DNA from 2 places in the Pseudomonas sp. Eqa60 genome. Region 2 is predicted to be linked to the other one. Evidence: predicted binding sites of a transcription regulator. Region 2 holds the regulator's gene; the other holds the start of a gene.
The links. Region 2 encodes sigma-54, which starts transcription at its own class of promoters, with help from an activator protein. Its sites were predicted from a motif close to ANTGGCATNNANNTTGCTNT; they were not measured.
Positions count from the first base shown of each region.

Region 1 (8,927 bases), 2.1 Mb from region 2:
GTTTCCAGATGTGGGTCAGGTTGGCGTCCACCAGCATCACACTGGCGGTGCCGCGCTTGCCCAGAGTCTTACCCAGGCGGGTCGCCAACTCCAGGCCGCCGGCGCCGCCGCCAACGATGACAATACGATGAGTCATGGGGATATCTCGCAAGGCTAAAAGAAATCGGTGCAGTCAACCGAGCGAGCGCGAAGCAGCTCATAGCGTCAGGTAACTGATGAAACGGCTCAACAGGCCCAGGGCGACAGTCACCGCAATCACCACCACGAGGAGCATCCACGGCCGGAAGGGCCGGCGCTCGACTCGATGCTGGGGCAGTTGCAGGTATTCTTCGACATGGCGTTGGTCGTCGGGGTTCAGGCGGCTGCTCATAAAAGACCTCGTCAGATAGACGTCGCAACGTTGAGGAATGTTACAGCGCGGTGTTATCCGGCATGAACGGAGCATAGCCGCTGCCGCGTGAGGGCTCGCTGGCACGGGCCCGGCGTTGGCAGGCAAGTGTGCTTTTTTACCATTGCCGGGCGGATTGCGCCATGGCTACACAGGCCGCATTGACCGGCGTTACAAACTGATGCCGACGTCGAAGAGGATGCTGCGGCCCAGGTTGCTGCGCAGGAACTCCGGCGCATCCGGGTGGGCGAACAGCACGCGGGCGAACGTCGGCCCCACCAGGGACAGCGAGCGCCAGCCCTGGCGCAGGTATTCGGTGGGGGGCGGGAAGTGGCTGTTGAGGTCCAGGACTTCGCGTTTCAGGGCGGCGAAGGCAATGATGTCCAGCTCGCCGAGGTTCATTCCGCGCTCCTGATAGTTGTGGGCCTTCTTGCGCAAGGTCGGTGCCAGGCGCAGCAACAGTTCGCTAGCCGGGATGCGCTTGGGCTTGGCTTCGCGGCGCACCAGCTGGCTCAGGGAGAACGCGCTGCGCCGGCGCTGCAATTCGTCGCGCCATTCATCGTTGAGCCTGCGGCCTTCGTCGAGGACGAAGAACACTTCGAAGCTGGCCTCGCGAAACAGCACATCGGGGGGCTCTTGCCCGGCGGCGGTGAACTCGTCGTTGCGGTAGGGAATGTTCAGGCCTTGCAGCAGGCGCTGGCAGACCCAACGCTCACGCTCCCATTTGCGGGCATTGGACAGGAACGCGTTGGCTTGTTCGGCCTGGATGGTAAGCAGGCGCAAAAAATCTGAGTCATCCATACCCCAAGCTTAGCGCTCAAATATGACCTTAAAAACCACGGCCGTGCAAAAACCTCCGCAGGCGTTGCCGGCAACCTCGCTGGAGCCTGCCCAAGGGCGGTGTAGACTGTTTGCCGTCCAACCATTCGATAAGGAGTGCGCAGTGAAGCGCTGGTCAATGCTGTTGCTGGCCCTGTTGCCGTTGTGGGCCCAGGCCCTGGAAATAGGAGAGCGCCTGGCGCCCTGGACCCTGCTGGATCAATTCGACCAGCCCTACAGCCTCGATTCCCAGGCGCGGATCCTGTTGGTGGCACGCAGCATGGACGCCGCCAAAGTGGTGAACGCGGCGCTCAAGGACAAACCCAAGGGCTACCTGCAGGAGCGCCACGGGGTGTTTGTCGCCGATATCCAGCGCATGCCGACAGTGATCGCCAAACTGTTTGCGGTGCCGGCCATGAAGGATTACCCCTACCGAGTGATGCTCGATCGCGATGGGCGCGTGGCACCACGCTATCCCGCCGCCGAGGATCAGGTGCTGTGGCTGCAGCTGCAGGATGGGCAACTGGTCGCCCGGCAGGCGTTCGCCACGGCCGCGCAATTGGCTGCGGCGCTGGAGCGGGCCCAGCCATGATCAGCGCGGCGCTGCTGTCGCCGCAAAGCCTGATTGGCGGCTGGCTGCTGTATGTGCCAGTACTGATCTGGGCGGTACTGCGGGCGCCCTGGGTCGAGCTGTTTACCGACAGCCGGCGCCAGCACTTGCTGTTTGGCACGGTGTTCGCCTTGTTTCTGCTGTGGCTGGTGCGCCGGGATTTCGACACCGGGGTCTCCTACCACTTCATCGGCATGACCGCAGTAACCCTGCTGCTGGACTGGCCGCTGGCGATAGTTGGCGGCTTGATCGCACAGTTGGGCCTGCTGGCCCTGGGCCGGCAGGACCTGGCGGCGCTGGGGGTCAATGGAGCCTTGCTGATCCTGCTGCCGGTGGCGGTCACCGAGGCCTGCGCCTGGCTGGTGGAACGGGCCCAACCGCGCAGTCCCTTCGTCTATATCTTCTGCTCGGGGTTCTTTGCCGCGGCACTCTCGGCATTGTTATGCCTGCTCTGCGGCCTGGGCCTGCTGTGGTTCGACGAACGCTTTGCCATGCCCGAATGGCTGGAAGATTTTGTCGGCTACCTGTGGCTGATCATCTTCCCGGAAGCCTTTATCAACGGCATGGTGATCAGCGCCCTGGTGGTGTTCTGCCCGGAATGGCTGGAAACCTTCAACCGCACCCGCTACCTGTCGGCGCCCTGGAAAGACGAGGATCCGCGCCCTTGATCCATATCAATCCACGGTGTTTTGCCGGGCTGCATGCTCGGTAAAAATCTCAGGAGTGCGGTCATGAGTGTCTACCAGTGGGCCCGGCAGGAAGTGCGCGACAGTCTGCACAATGCTCAGCAGGAAGGTTTTGAACCGGGGTTGAGCCTGCGCGCCCTGCTCAGTGCGGTGGTGCAGCAAAGCAAGAGTGTGCGCAGCATCGAGGACCTGGCAGACGAGCTGCAGTTTCTAGCGGAGAACCTCGACGACGATCAGGACTACAGCTTCATGCGGCCCTGACCGGCGCCGGGGTGAGCACTCAGTGAGCGCGAGGGGGCAGCTCTTCGGAGAACAGCTCGTCCTCGGCATCCGGGCTCACCGGAATCTTGTGCTCCTCGGCAGCCCAGGCGCCCAGGTCGATCAGCTTGCAGCGATCGGAACAGAAGGGCCGGTTGATGTTGGTCGCGGTCCATTCCACAGGGGCGCCACAGGTTGGGCATTCGACGGTCAGGGGTTGGCTCATGACTGGCCTCCACGCAAAGTTAGGTAAAAGTGATGCAGGCGCTCGACCTCGCTGCGCAACCAGGCGTGGTCGCGGTCGTTGACCAGCACGTCATCGGCATGGCGCAGGCGTTCCTCACGGCTGGCCTGGGCCTGGAGAATCGCCTGGACCTGCTGTTCGCTGATCTGGTCGCGCTGCAGGGTACGCTCGATCTGCAGTTGCTGGGGCACGTCGATCACCAGAATCCGCTGGGTCATCCGCGACTGGCCGGATTCGATCAGCAGCGGCGACACCAGGATTGCGTAGGGCGATTCGGCGCGGGCCAGGTGGCTGACAATTTCCTCGGCGATCAGCGGGTGCAGCAGGGCCTCCAGCCAGCGACGCTGTTCGGGTACCTCGAAGATCAGCTTGCGCAGAGCCGCGCGATCCAGTTGGCCGTCGGCCTGCAGCACGCCTTGGCCAAAGTGCCGGGCAATCTGTTCCAGGGCCGGGCGGCCGGGCTCCACTACCCAGCGGGCGGCATGATCGGCATCGATCACATGTACCCCCAGGTCGATGAAGTGCTGGGCGGCGGCACTTTTGCCGCTGCCGATGCCGCCGGTCAGGCCGAGGGTCCAGGGTGTGTTAACGGAGCGAGTCATTGGAAACCGACAAACTGCAGATAGAAGTCGGTTATTTGACCACCCCAGAGCAAGGCAATCCAGCCGGCAATGGCCAGAAAGGGTCCAAAGGGGATTGGCGTCGAGGTCTTTTCCCGGCGCAGGCGCAGCAGGATCGTGCCGAGAATCGCCCCCAACAGGGATGACAGCAGCAGGGTCAGCGGCAGGATCTGCCAGCCGCCCCAGGCCCCGAACAGGGCCAGCAGCTTGAAATCACCGTGGCCCATGCCCTCCTTGCCGGTCAGCAGCTTGAACAGCCAGAACACCGACCACAGGAACAGGTAGCCGATCACCGTCCCCCACAGCGCATCCTCCAGGCTGATCAGCAGGCCGAAACTGTTGGCGATCAGCCCCAGCCACAACAGTGGCAGCACCAGCACATCCGGCAGCAACTGGTGATCGGCGTCGATCAGGCTCATTGCCAGCAGCCCCCAACTGAGGATCAGCATCAGCCCGGCCGCCCAGCCGAAGCCGAAGTGCCAGGCGATAAAACCCGAGATCAGCCCGCAAGCCAGTTCGGTCAACGGGTAGCGCGGGCTGATGGAGCTATTGCAGTGGGCGCAGCGGCCACGCAGCCACAGGTAACTGAGCAGCGGAATGTTTTCCCAGGGGCGGATTGCCTGCGCACAGTGCGGGCACTGGGAGCGCGGCAGCATCAGGTTATAGGGCGCAGTCACTGGTTCCGGCTCCAGCCCCAGCACGTCGCGGGCCTGGGCTCGCCAGTCGCGTTCGAGCATTTTCGGCAGGCGCCACACCAGCACGTTGAGAAAGCTGCCGACGATCAGGCCCAATACCAGGGCCGCAGCCACGAATGCCATGGGGTAGAGAGTGAGGGCGTCAGTCAGGGGCATGTTCAGATCGCTGTACCGAGTTGGAAGATAGGCAGGTACATGGCAACCACCAGGGCGCCGACGATACCCCCCAGGACCACCATGATCAACGGCTCCATGAGGCTGGTCAGGCTGTCCACCAGGTTGTCCACCTCGACCTCGTAATGGATCGCGACTTTTTCCAGCAGATGATCCAGGGTTCCGGACTCTTCGCCGATGGCGGTCATCTGGATCGCCATGGTCGGGAAGACGCCGCTGGCGCGCATGGCAAAGTTCAATTGCATGCCGGCGGCGACCTGCTGGCGGATCCGTTGCACCGCTTGCCTGAAGACAGGGTTGCCGCTGGCTCCGGCCACTGAATCCAGGGCCTGTACCAGGGGAACGCCGGCGGCGAAGGTGGTGGCCAGGGTCCGTGCGTAGCGGGCCACCGCGGATTTATGCAGCAGTGGCCCGGCCAGGGGCATGTGCAAAAGGCCGACATCCAGGCGGTCACGCAAGCTCGGGGAGCGCTGATAGGCCAGGCGCGCTGCGAGCCCGCCCAGCACACCGGCAGCCAGCAGCAGCGCCCCCTGCTGCTGGATGAAATGTGACAGAGCGATGACCCACTGGGTGAGCAGTGGCAGCTCGGCATTGAAACCGGCGAACAAGCTCTGGAACTGGGGGACCACCTTGAGCAGCAGGATGCTGCTGACCACGACCGCCACGCCGATCACCGCCAAGGGATAGACCATGGCTTTCTTCAGCCGCGCCTTCAGGTTCTCGCTCTTTTCCTTATAGGTGGCGACTCTTTCCAGCAGGGTATCCAGGGCGCCGGCCTGCTCGCCGGCGTCCACCAGGTTGCAGTACAGCGGGTCGAAGTGGCGCGGCTGTCTGCGCAATGCCGTGGCCAGGCTGGAGCCGGCCTCGATGTCGCGCTTGAGGCTGGCCAGCAGTTGACGCATCTGCGGATGCTCGAAACTTTCGGCAATGATGTCGAAGGATTGCAGCAGCGGCACCCCGGCCTGCATCAGCGTGGCCAACTGCCGGGTGAGCAGGGCAATGTCCCGTGCCCCTACTCGCTGATGCAGGCGCAGCCAGCCCTTGGGTTTGCGTCGGACTCGGGTTGGGGTGATGCCCTGTCTGCGCAATTGCGCCCTGATCAGGGCCGGGGTCGCGGCGCTGAGTTCTCCGGTGAGGGGGCGGCCCTGGCTGTCGGTGCCGTGCCAGAGATAGACACTGGTCGCGGGTGCTTTTACCGCCATGGTTCGATCCTTGGTGCAAGGGTGGATAGGGAGGCGCAAGCGCCCTGCTGTGTTCGAACGGGTGATAGATCACCCTGACCCCCGGACGTTCCTTGGTGGGGGCGCGAGCCGACTGTCGGGTCGCCATGCACCTGTCCAAGCCTAGCTGGCGAGGCGCTGCCCGAGAGGGGCAGGGGCTGACGAAATTTGTCAGTTTGTGCGACTCCTTGCGCTCAAGGCCATGGGCTATCGCGCCTGCAGGCCACGTAATCCGTGGGTTATCCCCTGGCACAGGCTGTGCTTCACGCCTTTGTGCTCATGCAACATTCGTCCATGCCAGGAGGCAACCCATGAAACATCAATCCGGTTTTACCCTGATCGAATTGCTGGTGGTGGTAGCCATCATCGGCATCCTCGCCACCGTGGCGATGCCGATGTATGCCAAGTACCAGGCGCGGGCCAAGGTGATTGCCGCCCTGGCCGAGGCGTCGGCCCTGAAGGTCAACGTCGAGGATCTGCTGAACCAGGGGACCGATCCGACCCTGGCCCTGGCCGGGGGCACGGCCCAGACCGCCAACTGCCGGATGAGTGCCGGCGGGACGGCGGCCACCGGTGAAGGAAGCATTGGCTGCACCCTGCTCAATGCGCCGGGGCCGGTGCTGAACAAGACCCTGACCCTGACCCGTTCGGCGACTTCAGGATGGACATGCACCACCACTGTGGAGGCCGACTATGCGCCCAAAGGCTGTGGTGCGGAGGGGGCTTGAGGAGGCTTTTCACGATTGGCCAGGCCGCGCTGAAAAAGCCGCAACTTGCATGCAGATTGGCGGGCAGTCATGCATTTTGCATGATGCCGAATTATTTTGGATTTTATAACTTATTGATTTTTATGAATATTTATAGGCTCCCAGACTTGGCACAGCACCTGCAATATCCCTCATAACCCTGTTGCCAGGACACGGCGCAGGCTTTCTTAAAGAACAGGAGTTACTCGTATGAAGAAGTTCGCTATCGCTGCCGCAACTGCTACCGCTCTGACCCTGACCATGGCTAACGCAGCATTTGCGCAGACCACTCAAAACACCCAGTCGCCCATGGTGGTGGCTGCCGGTGAAGTGACCAAGGCCAAAGAGGCCACCTCCGATACCTGGATCACCACCAAAGTGAAAAGCGATCTGGTAACCGAGAAAGGCATTCCTGGCACCGACATCAAGGTTGAAACCAACAAGGGCGTTGTTTCGCTGTCGTCCACTGTTGCGGTAACCGAGGCTCAGAAAGCTACCGCCGTGGCCATCACCAAGAAAATCAAAGGCGTCAAGGCAGTTTCTGCTGACGGCCTGAAAGCCGAGTAACACTCACGCTTCTCGCCTGGACAGGGAGAGGGTGCGGTAGACGAGCCGAGTGATACGTCTGCCGCTTCTCAAAAGGGTTCATGCGGAAGATCACAGGGAAGTGATCATTACAGGCCCCGGCACTGAGTGTCGGGGCCTGTTCTATTGTGGGCGCCAGGCAGGCGCTGCAGGAGATACCGGCCGGGCTGGGTGGAGCCCGGCGCGAGAGGTTTATTCGCTGTCCAGGTGCAGCGGGGTGACGACCCGGCCATCGCTTTCGGCCTGGCCCAGGTTGGCATCGATGAAGTAGACCCGGTCGTCGGCCAGTTGGCCCTTGTCCACCAGGAAGTCCTTGATGCTGCTGGCGCGCTCCTGACCCAGTTGTCGCAACAGCACGTCGCTGCTGCTCCAGAACTTGATCAAACCTTCACGCAGCTTGGCGCTGCGTTCGTCGCGGCTGAGCTGGGTCCATTCCGCCGGCGGCTGCTGTTTCAGGCGGGTGCGGTAGATGCCTTCCAGCAGAGGGGCTTTTTCGCCCTCGGGAACCTGCAGCAGGGACGCCTGGGCGGGGACCTTGTCACCGCGGCGCTGGAGGATCTTGTAGTAGTTGTACTGGTATTCGCGCTCCAGCCGCTGCTCGGCGATCAGCGGGCCGTCACTGCTCTGGGCGCTGGTACCTTCGATTTCCAGGCGCAGGGTCGGACGCTCCTTGAGCGCCTTGGCCAGGGTGGTCAGGGCCGACTCGGATTCCTTGCTCAGGTCGCTGGAGCCTGGAGCGAAGGACACGTTGCTCAGGTCTTCCGAGCCACCACCGCTGACCAGCCCGCCAATGAACTTGAAGGGTGCCTGGGCGGCGCGCAGCACCAGATTGCGCAGGGTCTGCCAGACAATCGGCATCACGCTGAACTGCGGGTTGTTCAAATCACCGGAGATAGGCAGCTCGATGGAGATCTTGCCGTCCGTATCTTTCAGCAAGGCCACTGCCAGGCGGATCGGCAGATCCACGGCGTCCGGGCTGTCGACCTTTTCCCCCAGTTGCAACTGCTCGACCACCAGTTTGTTCTCGGCCTTGAGCTGGCCCTTGGTGATCATGTAGTGCAGGTCGAGGTTGAGCCGGCCCTTGCGGATGCGGAAACCGGCGAATTTCCCGGAGTAGGGGGTCAGGGTGGTCAGTTCAACTCGTTTGAAGCTGGTGGCGATATCCAGGGCGGCCATCGGATCGAACGGGTTGACGCTGCCCTTGATGGTCACCGGCGCATAGCGGTCGACCTTGCCCTTGACGTCCACGTCTGCCGGCTTGGCCTGGCGGCTGTCGATGGTGCCGACATGGCCGTTGAGCTGCTGGATGGCGGTAGCGAAGTTAGGCGTCAGGCTCAGGTCGGCGAAGTTCGCCGAACCGTCGTTGATGGCGATTTCACCGATGTGGATGCCCAGGGGCTTGCTTGAGCTGGGCTCGGACTTCGTCGAGGATTTGCCACCACTGCTGGGTGGTTGTGGAATCAGCAGGTCGTCGATATTGGTGGTGCGGTCATCGTTGATGATGAAGCGTGCATAGGGCTGCATCAGGTTGACCCGGCTGATGGTCAGGCTGTCACCGTGCTGATAGTTCAGGCCTTCGACCACCACTTGTTTCCATTTCACGAAGTCGCGGGTCTTGAGGGTGTCCAGGGTGTGCAACTGGTCCACATTGGCCCGGCCGGTGACGCTGAAAGTCAGGGGTTCGACTTTCTTCAGGTCCACTGCCAGGTCACTGCCGAGCATGCCGCTGCGCAGTTCCAGGCGGATGAACGGGCTGATATAGGACTGGGCGACGCGCAGGTCGATGTCCCGGGTCTGCACCTTGAGTTTGGCGCTGACGGGGTTGAGGTTGACCTCGCCAGTGGCGTTGACCTTGCCTTGTTTGCCCAGGCCAGTATCGAGC
Region 1 covers NZ_AP024342.1:5,945,888-5,954,814, reverse strand. The annotation lists gene KI242_RS26955 (NAD(P)/FAD-dependent oxidoreductase) at 1-136, opposite strand, end outside; gene KI242_RS26950 (DUF3094 family protein) at 197-370, opposite strand; gene KI242_RS26945 (DUF1780 domain-containing protein) at 560-1,189, opposite strand; gene KI242_RS26940 (hypothetical protein) at 1,332-1,799, shown strand; gene KI242_RS26935 (energy-coupling factor ABC transporter permease) at 1,796-2,485, shown strand; gene KI242_RS26930 (hypothetical protein) at 2,549-2,764, shown strand; gene yacG (DNA gyrase inhibitor YacG) at 2,784-2,987, opposite strand; gene coaE (dephospho-CoA kinase) at 2,984-3,607, opposite strand; gene KI242_RS26915 (A24 family peptidase) at 3,604-4,476, opposite strand; gene KI242_RS26910 (type II secretion system F family protein) at 4,479-5,696, opposite strand; gene KI242_RS26905 (pilin) at 6,026-6,442, shown strand; gene KI242_RS26900 (BON domain-containing protein) at 6,671-7,027, shown strand; gene KI242_RS26895 (DUF748 domain-containing protein) at 7,238-8,927, opposite strand, start outside.
Region 1: a site for sigma-54 is predicted at 5,960-5,979, ahead of KI242_RS26905 (pilin). Genes of this name have one in related genera too.

Region 2 (8,927 bases):
CGCGGCGAGGTCAACCCGGACGGCACCGAGGTCGAGCTGATCGATTCGGTACGGGTTTCCCGCACCGACGAGCACAACCGCAACCTGCTGATCACCACGACCCGCATGACAGTATTCCCGCAGAAGCAATATGCGCAGACCGAGCAAGCCGTTAGAATCGACGGCGCCGGCGGCGTGACTACGGCCAAGGGAATGAAAGCGTATTTGAAAGACGGCAGGATGAACCTGCTATCGAACGTAAGAGGACAGTATGAGGCTCGTTAAAACCCTCCCTATTTTGCTCAGTCTGGGCGCAGCACTGGGAAGCGTGAGCGCCTGGGCTCTGCCGAACGATAGCCAACAGCCGATCCGCATCCAGGCCGACGACGCCCAGCTGGACGACAAGAACGGCGTGGCCACCTACAAGGGCGATGTCATCATCACCCAGGGCTCGATGAAGATCACCGGCAACACCGTGACCATCACCCGGTCCAAGACCGGTGAAATCGACGTGGTGACCTCGGTGGGCAACCTCGCCTACTTCGAGCAACTGCAGAAGCAGACCGACCCGAAACCGGTCCAGGCCTACGCCGTGACCATCCAGTACCATGCCCAGCAGAACCGCATCGTGCTGATCGACAAGGCCAAGGTCATCAACGACGGTAATACCACCGAAGGCGAGAAGATCGTCTACGACACCGTCAAGCAGGTTGCCAACGCCGGTCGCGCCAATGGCAGCTCGGTTACCGCGCCGCGTCCGCGGATCGACATGGTCATCCAGCCGAAAAAGAAAACCGACGAGCAAAAGGCCCAGTAATGGCAACTCTGAAAGCTCAGCATCTGGCCAAGAGCTACAAGAGCCGCCAGGTCGTGCGTGATGTCAGCCTGTCCATCGACAGCGGTCAGATCGTCGGCCTGCTCGGCCCCAACGGCGCCGGCAAGACCACCTGCTTCTACATGATCGTCGGCCTGGTCCAGGCCGATCAGGGCCGCGTCCTGATCGACGACCTGGATGTCAGCCACCAACCGATGCACGGCCGCGCACGCGCCGGTATCGGCTACCTGCCCCAGGAAGCCTCGATCTTTCGCAAGCTGTCGGTGGCCGACAACATCATGGCCATCCTCGAGACCCGCAAGGAGCTCGACAAGGCCGGCCGTCGCCAGGAACTGGAAAGCCTGCTGCAGGAATTCCACATCAACCACATCCGCGACAACCTCGGCATGAGCCTGTCCGGTGGTGAGCGGCGCCGCGTGGAGATCGCCCGGGCCCTGGCCACCGCGCCCAAGTTCATCCTGCTGGACGAACCCTTCGCCGGTGTCGACCCGATCTCGGTGGGCGATATCAAGCAGATCATCCACCACCTCAAGGCCAAGGGCATCGGGGTGCTGATTACCGACCACAACGTCCGGGAAACCCTGGACATCTGCGAGACCGCCTACATCGTCAACGACGGGCAACTGATCGCCGAAGGCGACTCCGAGACCATCCTGGCCAACGAACTGGTCAAGGAAGTCTATCTGGGCCATGAGTTCCGCCTGTAAGGGCTGATGTGTTGGGCTGGACGCCAGGGCGCCGGGAACAATAAAACCCTACAAACTTTATTGTTACAGCGCTCTAGGCAAACACTTCAGTTTCAGGCATATAATTTGCTTATGTTTGGCGCTCCGGCGCCCTGTAGTGGATGGCGCATGTGCGCCGGCAAATAAGGTGTTAAGCCCCTGCCATGAAACCATCGCTAGTCCTTAGAATGGGCCAGCAGCTGACGATGACACCGCAGCTGCAACAGGCCATCCGCCTGCTCCAATTGTCGACCCTGGACCTGCAACAGGAAATCCAGGAAGCCCTGGAGTCCAACCCGATGCTCGAACGCCAGGAAGAAGGCGACGACTTCGACAACAGCGACCCCCTGGCCGACAACACCGAGTCCAAACCCAATACCGAGATCCAGGAGCCCTCCTACCAGGAAACCGCCCCCACGGTGGACAACCTCGAGGACGGTGAGTGGAACGAGCGCATCCCCAACGAACTGCCGGTCGACACCGCCTGGGAAGACGTCTACCAGACCAGCGCCAGCAGCCTGCCCAGCAGCGATGACGACGAGTGGGACTTCACCACCCGCACTTCGGCGGGCGAGAGCCTGCAGAGCCACCTGCTCTGGCAACTGAACCTGGCGCCGATGTCGGACACCGACCGCCTGATTGCCGTGACCCTGATCGACTGCATCAACAATCAGGGCTACCTGGACGAAACCCTCGAGGAGATCCTCGAAGCCTTCGATCCGGAACTGGACATCGAACTGGACGAGATAGAAGCCGTCCTGCACCGCATCCAGCAATTCGAACCTGCGGGCATCGGCGCCCGCAACCTGGGCGAGTGCCTGTTGCTGCAACTGCGCCAGCTGCCGGCGAAAACGCCCTGGCTGGGCGAGGCCCAGCGCCTGGTCAGTGACTACATCGACCTCCTGGGCAACCGCGACTATAGCCAGCTGATGCGGCGCATGAAGCTCAAGGAAGATGAGCTGCGCCAGGTCATCGAGCTGGTGCAGAGCCTCAACCCCCGTCCCGGTTCGCAGATCGAATCCAGCGAAGCCGAATACGTGGTCCCGGACGTCATAGTGCGCAAGGACAACGAACGCTGGCTGGTGGAACTGAACCAGGAATCCGTGCCGCGCCTGCGGGTCAACGCCCAGTACGCCGGTTTTGTACGCCGCGCCGACACCAGCGCCGACAACACCTTCATGCGCAACCAGTTGCAGGAAGCCCGCTGGTTCATCAAGAGCCTGCAAAGCCGCAATGAAACCCTGATGAAGGTCGCCACCCAGATCGTCGAGCACCAGCGCGGCTTTCTCGAATATGGCGATGAAGCGATGAAGCCGCTGGTTCTGCACGATATCGCCGAGGCGGTGGGCATGCACGAATCGACGATTTCCCGGGTGACCACGCAAAAATTCATGCATACCCCACGGGGCATATATGAGCTGAAATACTTTTTCTCCAGCCACGTCAGCACTTCGGAAGGCGGTGAATGCTCGTCCACGGCGATCCGCGCGATCATCAAAAAATTGGTGGCCGCGGAAAATCAGAAAAAGCCGTTGAGTGACAGCAAGATCGCTGGTTTACTGGAGGCACAAGGCATTCAGGTAGCCCGTCGTACCGTCGCCAAGTACCGCGAATCCCTTGGGATCGCGCCTTCCAGCGAACGTAAGCGGTTGATGTAGCCGCAGGGCTGGCCACAGCGTTTCAGAGTGTGTTTGAAAAGGGCCCGGTGTCGTTTTCAAACGTAGTCTAGGTGGCAGGCAACCCAGCCTGCCGCGTTATGCACTGGCAACGAAGGAGAAGCTGTATGCAAGTCAACATCAGTGGACACCAACTCGAAGTGACTGAACCCCTGCGCGTCTACATCGGCGAAAAACTCGACCGGCTGGAGAGGCACTTCGACAAGATTACCAATGTGCAGGTCACCATGGCTGTCGAGAAGCTGAAGCAGAAAATCGAAGCCACCCTGCACATCCACGGTGGGGAGGTCGTTGCCAACGCAGAACATGACGATATGTATGCCGCAATCGACCTGCTCACGGACAAGCTTGACCGCCAACTGAAAAAGCATAAGGAAAAGCAACTCCACCTTCTCCAAGGCACGGGTCGCTAACACTCCCCTCCCATGATCCGACTTGAAAGCATCCTGACCCCCGGCCGTTCCCTGGTGAACGTGCCGGGCGGCAGTAAAAAACGCGCCCTCGAACAAATTGCCAACCTGATCAGCCGTGAAGTGCCTGATCTGGAGATGCAGGATGTCTTCGAGAGCCTGATTGCCCGTGAAAAACTCGGTTCCACCGGTTTTGGCAACGGCATCGCCATTCCCCACTGCCGCCTCAAAGGCTGCGAGTCGCCCATCAGTGCGCTGATGCACCTGGACGCTCCGATCGATTTCGACGCCATCGATGGCGCACCGGTCGACCTGCTGTTCGTCCTGCTGGTTCCGGAAGCCGCGACCGATGCACACCTGGAACTGCTCCGGCAGATCGCCAGCATGCTCGATCGCAAGGAAGTCCGTGACCGGCTGCGCAGCGCCACCAGCAACGAAGCCTTGTATCAGGTCGTTCTGGACGAGCAAAACGGTCAGTAATCATGCGTTTGATCATCGTCAGCGGCCGCTCCGGCTCAGGTAAAAGCACCGCCCTCGATGTTCTCGAGGACCACGGCTACTACTGCATCGACAACCTGCCAGCCGGCTTGCTGCCGGAACTGGCTGAACGTGCGTTGATCCACACCGAACTGGCGCAACCGCTGGTGGCGGTGTCCATCGATGCCCGCAACCTGCCCAGTCATCTGTCGCGATTCCCCGAATTGCTGGAAGAAGTGCGCAGCCGGCATATCCAGTGCGATGTGCTGTACCTGGATGCCGACGAAGAGACCCTGCTCAAGCGCTTCTCCGAGACCCGTCGGCGCCACCCGCTGAGCAGCGCCAACCGCTCCCTGGCCGAAGCCATCCACGATGAAACCCAACTGCTGGGGCCGATCGTCGACCTGGCCGATCTCAAGGTCAACACCACCAACCTGAACCTTTACCAGCTGCGCGACACCATCAAGCTGCGACTGTTGAACCAGCCGGAACCCGGTACCGCGTTCCTGGTGGAGTCCTTCGGCTTCAAGCGCGGCATGCCGGTAGATGCAGACCTGGTGTTCGACGTGCGCTGCCTGCCCAACCCGTATTGGAAGCCCGAGTTGCGCGCCCAATCAGGCCTGGATGCGCCCGTGGCCGAGTATCTGGCGGCGCAACCCGATGTCGAGGAAATGTTCCAGGACATCTCCAGCTACCTGCTCAAATGGCTGCCACGCTTTGCCGCCAGCAACCGCGCCTATGTGACCATCGCCATCGGCTGCACCGGCGGGCACCACCGCTCCGTGTACCTGACCGAGCGCCTGGGCCAGGTCCTGCAAAAATCCCTGAAGAACGTCCAGGTTCGCCACCGCGACCTTAGCTGAAAGGATCTACCCCGCGATGCCAGCTCTGGAAATCGAGATCATCAATAAACTGGGCCTGCATGCCCGTGCCTCGGCCAAGTTCGTCGGCGTGGCCGGGCAGTTTCCCTGCCAGATCCGCGCCGGCAGGACCCCGGATTCCATGGTCGATGGCAAAAGCATCATGGCCATGATGATGCTGGCCGCCGGCAAGGGCACCAGGATCCACCTGAAGACCGAAGGCGAGCAGGAACAGGAAGCGATGGATGCGCTGGTGGCACTGATCAACAACTTCTTCGACGAAGGCGAGTAGGCCCGGGCGGGCCCCTCACCATACGGCTCTCAGGCGAGTGCCGTATCCATGACCATCATCAGGCAGAAACCGATACACAGGCCAAGACTGGCAAGCTTGTCATGACCATTGCGACGCGACTCCGGAATCACTTCATGAGTGACCACCAGCAGCATCGCCCCCGCCGCCAGGGCCAGGCCCAGGGGCAGCAATACCTGCGCCAGGCTCACCAGCCAGGCGCAGAGCAAGGCAAAGACCGGTTCCACCAGACCTGAAGCCGCACCAATCAGGAATGCCTTGACCCGCGACATCCCCGCCCCCGCCAATACCAGGGCAATCACCAGGCCTTCCGGTACATCCTGCAGGGCAATGCCCATGGCCAGGCTGTCCGCATCCGGCATGCCGCCTCCGGCCGACACCCCCACCGCCATCCCTTCAGGAATGTTGTGGGCAATGATGGCGAAGACGAACAGCCAGATACGCGGGGCAATCACCGGGTGCTCTGGCGTGCCCACCAGCACCTCCGGGCTGCCCCCGAGACCTTGAGATCCACCAGGAACAGGCCAAAGGCCCCGAGCATGATGCCGGCGCAGATCAGGCCGCTGGAGCCCCAGGCAGACAAGCCCAGGTCCTGGGCCGCAGCGATGCCGGGGACGATCAGCGAAAATGCCGTGGCCGCCAGCATCACTCCGGCACCAAAGCCCAGCAGGGTGTCGCTCACCGCCACCGGCATCCGCCGGATCACCAGCACCGGGACCGCCCCCAGCGCCGTGCCCAGCGCGCAGATCGAACCGCCCTGCAAGGCGCGCAGCAAGCGCGGCTCCAGGTTCAGCCAGCTCAGCCCTTGAGCCACCAGCAACGCCGTGCCCGCCAACAGCAACAGCGAACCGAAGGCATAACGAAACATTCGCCCGCTGCTGATTGCCAGTGTTTCAGTGCCCATAGTCGGCCTTAGATCTTGTTTTGATGGAAAGGTATCAAGCCATCGCGGCCTGGTAGCGCTGAGCGACTTCCGGCCAGTTGATGACGTTGTAGAAGGCGTTGATGTATTCCGGGCGGCGGTTCTGGTAGCGCAGGTAGTAGGCGTGCTCCCACACATCCAGACCGAGGATCGGCGTATTGCCGTTCATCAGCGGGCTGTCCTGGTTACCGCTGCTTTCCACCACCAGTTTCTTCTCCGGTGTCACGCTGAGCCAGGCCCAGCCACTGCCGAAACGGGTGAGTGCGGCCTTGGTGAAGGCTTCCTTGAAGCTCTCGAAACCACCCAGTTGCTGCTCGATGGCTTGCCCCAGGGCGCCTTGGGGATGACCGCCACCGGTGGGTGTCATCACCGCCCAGAACAGCGAATGGTTGGCATGCCCGCCACCCTGGTTGATCACCGCAGCACGCAGTTTTTCCGGCAGTTGCTGAACGCTGGCTACCAGCTTTTCCACCTCCCACCCTGCCCATTCGGTCCCCTCGACGGCGGCGTTGAGGTTGTTGATGTAGGTCTGGTGATGCTTGGTGTAGTGGATTTCCATGGTTTGCGCATCGATGTGCGGTTCCAGGGCGTCGTAGGCGTAAGGCAGTGCAGGCAAGGTAAAGGACATATCAATGGGCTCCGTAAGAGGGGCTGTCTGGTTGCGGGCTGTCGGCTGACAGGCCCGCGACGTTGCTGTCCAGCAAACGATGAGTGCGCGGGTATTCGCCGTGATCACCGATGAAATTCAGCAGTTCGACGTAGGTCTTGCTGCTTTGGCGCAAGGCCGCTTCCCGCAGGGCTGTGGGCAAGCGGCTGTCCTGCATGGTCTGCAACAACCGCTGATGGATGGCGCAGAGGTATTCCGCGCTCTCCTCCGGCTGATTGAGGCGCAGGTGCAGGTCTGCCAGGTTGTGATGGGAAATCACACAGGCCGCCACCGCTTCGTCGGCATCCGACCAGCGCTCGAACAGCACCTGGGCCAGGGCCAGCGCCTGCAGGTAGAACTCGCGAGCATCCACCAGTTCGCCCTGCATAAAGAGGCGATTGGCCCTTTCGATCGTGCGTTTCCAGTGCTCCATGGTGAGCCTCCAAAGCGGTGTCGGTGGGTTACACGCCGCCGGCAGTGAGCTTTTCCGGGTCCAGCAGGACCTCCAGCTGGCTGCGTGGCAGATCGGTATGTTCAAGGGCCACGTCGATCACCGGGCGCCCCTGCTTGTAGGCGGTCTTGGCGATCTGCGCAGCCTTCTGATAGCCGATGATCGGGTTCAGCGCCGTGACCAGGATCGGGTTGCGCGACAGCGCTTCCTTGAGCTTGGGCTCGTTGACCTTGAAGCTGGCGATGGCCTTGTCTGCCAGCAGGCGGCTGGAGTTGGCCAGCAACTCGATGCTGCTCAGCAGGTTCTGGGCAATGATCGGCAACATCACGTTGAGTTCGAAGTTGCCGGATTGGCCGGCCACGGTAATGGTGCTGTCGTTGCCGATGACCTGGGCGGCGACCATCGCGGTGGCTTCAGGAATCACCGGGTTGACCTTGCCGGGCATGATCGACGAACCGGGCTGCAAACCTTCCAGCTCGATCTCGCCGAGCCCGGCCAGCGGGCCGGAGTTCATCCAGCGCAGGTCGTTGGCGATCTTCATCAACGACACCGCGGTAGCCTTGAGCTGGCCGGATACCGTCACCGCAGTGTCCTGGGAGCCGATCAGGGCGAAGAGGTTCTTGCCCGGGGTGAATTGCACCTGGGTCAGCTTGCTCAACTGCTGGCTGAAACGCGCAGCGAACTCGGGATGCGCATTGATTCCGGTACCCACAGCGGTACCGCCCTGAGCCAGGGATTGCAGGCTCGGCAGCAGATCCTGCAGGTGGCTGATATTGGCCTTGAGTTGCTGCGCCCAGCCCTCCAGCACCTGGCTCATGCGCACCGGCATCGCGTCCATCAGGTGAGTGCGGCCGGTCTTGATGAAGGGGTGCACCTGTACCGCCTTGCGCTCGATGACCTCCACCAGATGCACCAGGGCCGGCAGCAGTTGCTCATGCAGGGTCAGCGCGGCGCTGACATGAATGGTGGTAGGGATGATGTCGTTGCTGCTCTGGCCGCAGTTGACATGGTCATTGGGGTTGACCGGTTCACCCAGCAGGCGGCTGGCCAGGGTTGCCAGTACTTCATTGGCGTTCATGTTGGAACTGGTGCCAGAGCCGGTCTGGAAAATGTCCACCGGGAAGTGCTGCATGAAATCACCTTCCAGCAGACCCTGGGCGGCATCGACGATGGCCTTGCCCTGGGCTTCGCTGATCTGCCCCAGTTCGACGTTGGCCTTGGCCGCAGCCGCCTTGGCCAGGATCAGCGCACGGATGAAGGCTGCCGGCATGCGTTGCCCGCTGATGGGGAAGTTGTCCACCGCACGCTGGGTCTGTGCGCCGTACAGGGCCAGTTCCGGTACCTGCAGTTCGCCCATGCTGTCGCGTTCGATACGGGTATTACTCATCGGGAAATCCTTGCACCAGTTCTATCAGGGGAATGGAAGGCAGCAGCGAGCAGGTCGCCAACTGCCAGGCGTGGCTCTGCCAGCGCTTGAGCCGGCAATTGCACAAAGACAACCGCTCCATGTCGCGCAACGGCCGCCAGGCCTGGTCCAGGCACTGGCTGCGCCAATGCCAGGGCAGCGCTGTATCGGTTGCGGTATCGATCAATAAACGGAAGGAAGTTTCAGCGACGGTCCAGGCCGACATCGCGG
Region 2 covers NZ_AP024342.1:1,105,706-1,114,632, reverse strand. The annotation lists gene lptC (LPS export ABC transporter periplasmic protein LptC) at 1-264, shown strand, start outside; gene lptA (lipopolysaccharide transport periplasmic protein LptA) at 251-796, shown strand; gene lptB (LPS export ABC transporter ATP-binding protein) at 796-1,521, shown strand; gene KI242_RS04870 (RNA polymerase factor sigma-54) at 1,704-3,197, shown strand; gene raiA (ribosome-associated translation inhibitor RaiA) at 3,323-3,628, shown strand; gene ptsN (PTS IIA-like nitrogen regulatory protein PtsN) at 3,641-4,105, shown strand; gene rapZ (RNase adapter RapZ) at 4,108-4,965, shown strand; gene KI242_RS04850 (HPr family phosphocarrier protein) at 4,982-5,254, shown strand; partial or broken gene KI242_RS04845 (ZIP family metal transporter) at 5,284-6,176, opposite strand; gene KI242_RS04840 (superoxide dismutase) at 6,211-6,822, opposite strand; gene KI242_RS04835 (hypothetical protein) at 6,824-7,273, opposite strand; gene KI242_RS04830 (class II fumarate hydratase) at 7,302-8,678, opposite strand; gene KI242_RS04825 (hypothetical protein) at 8,671-8,927, opposite strand, start outside.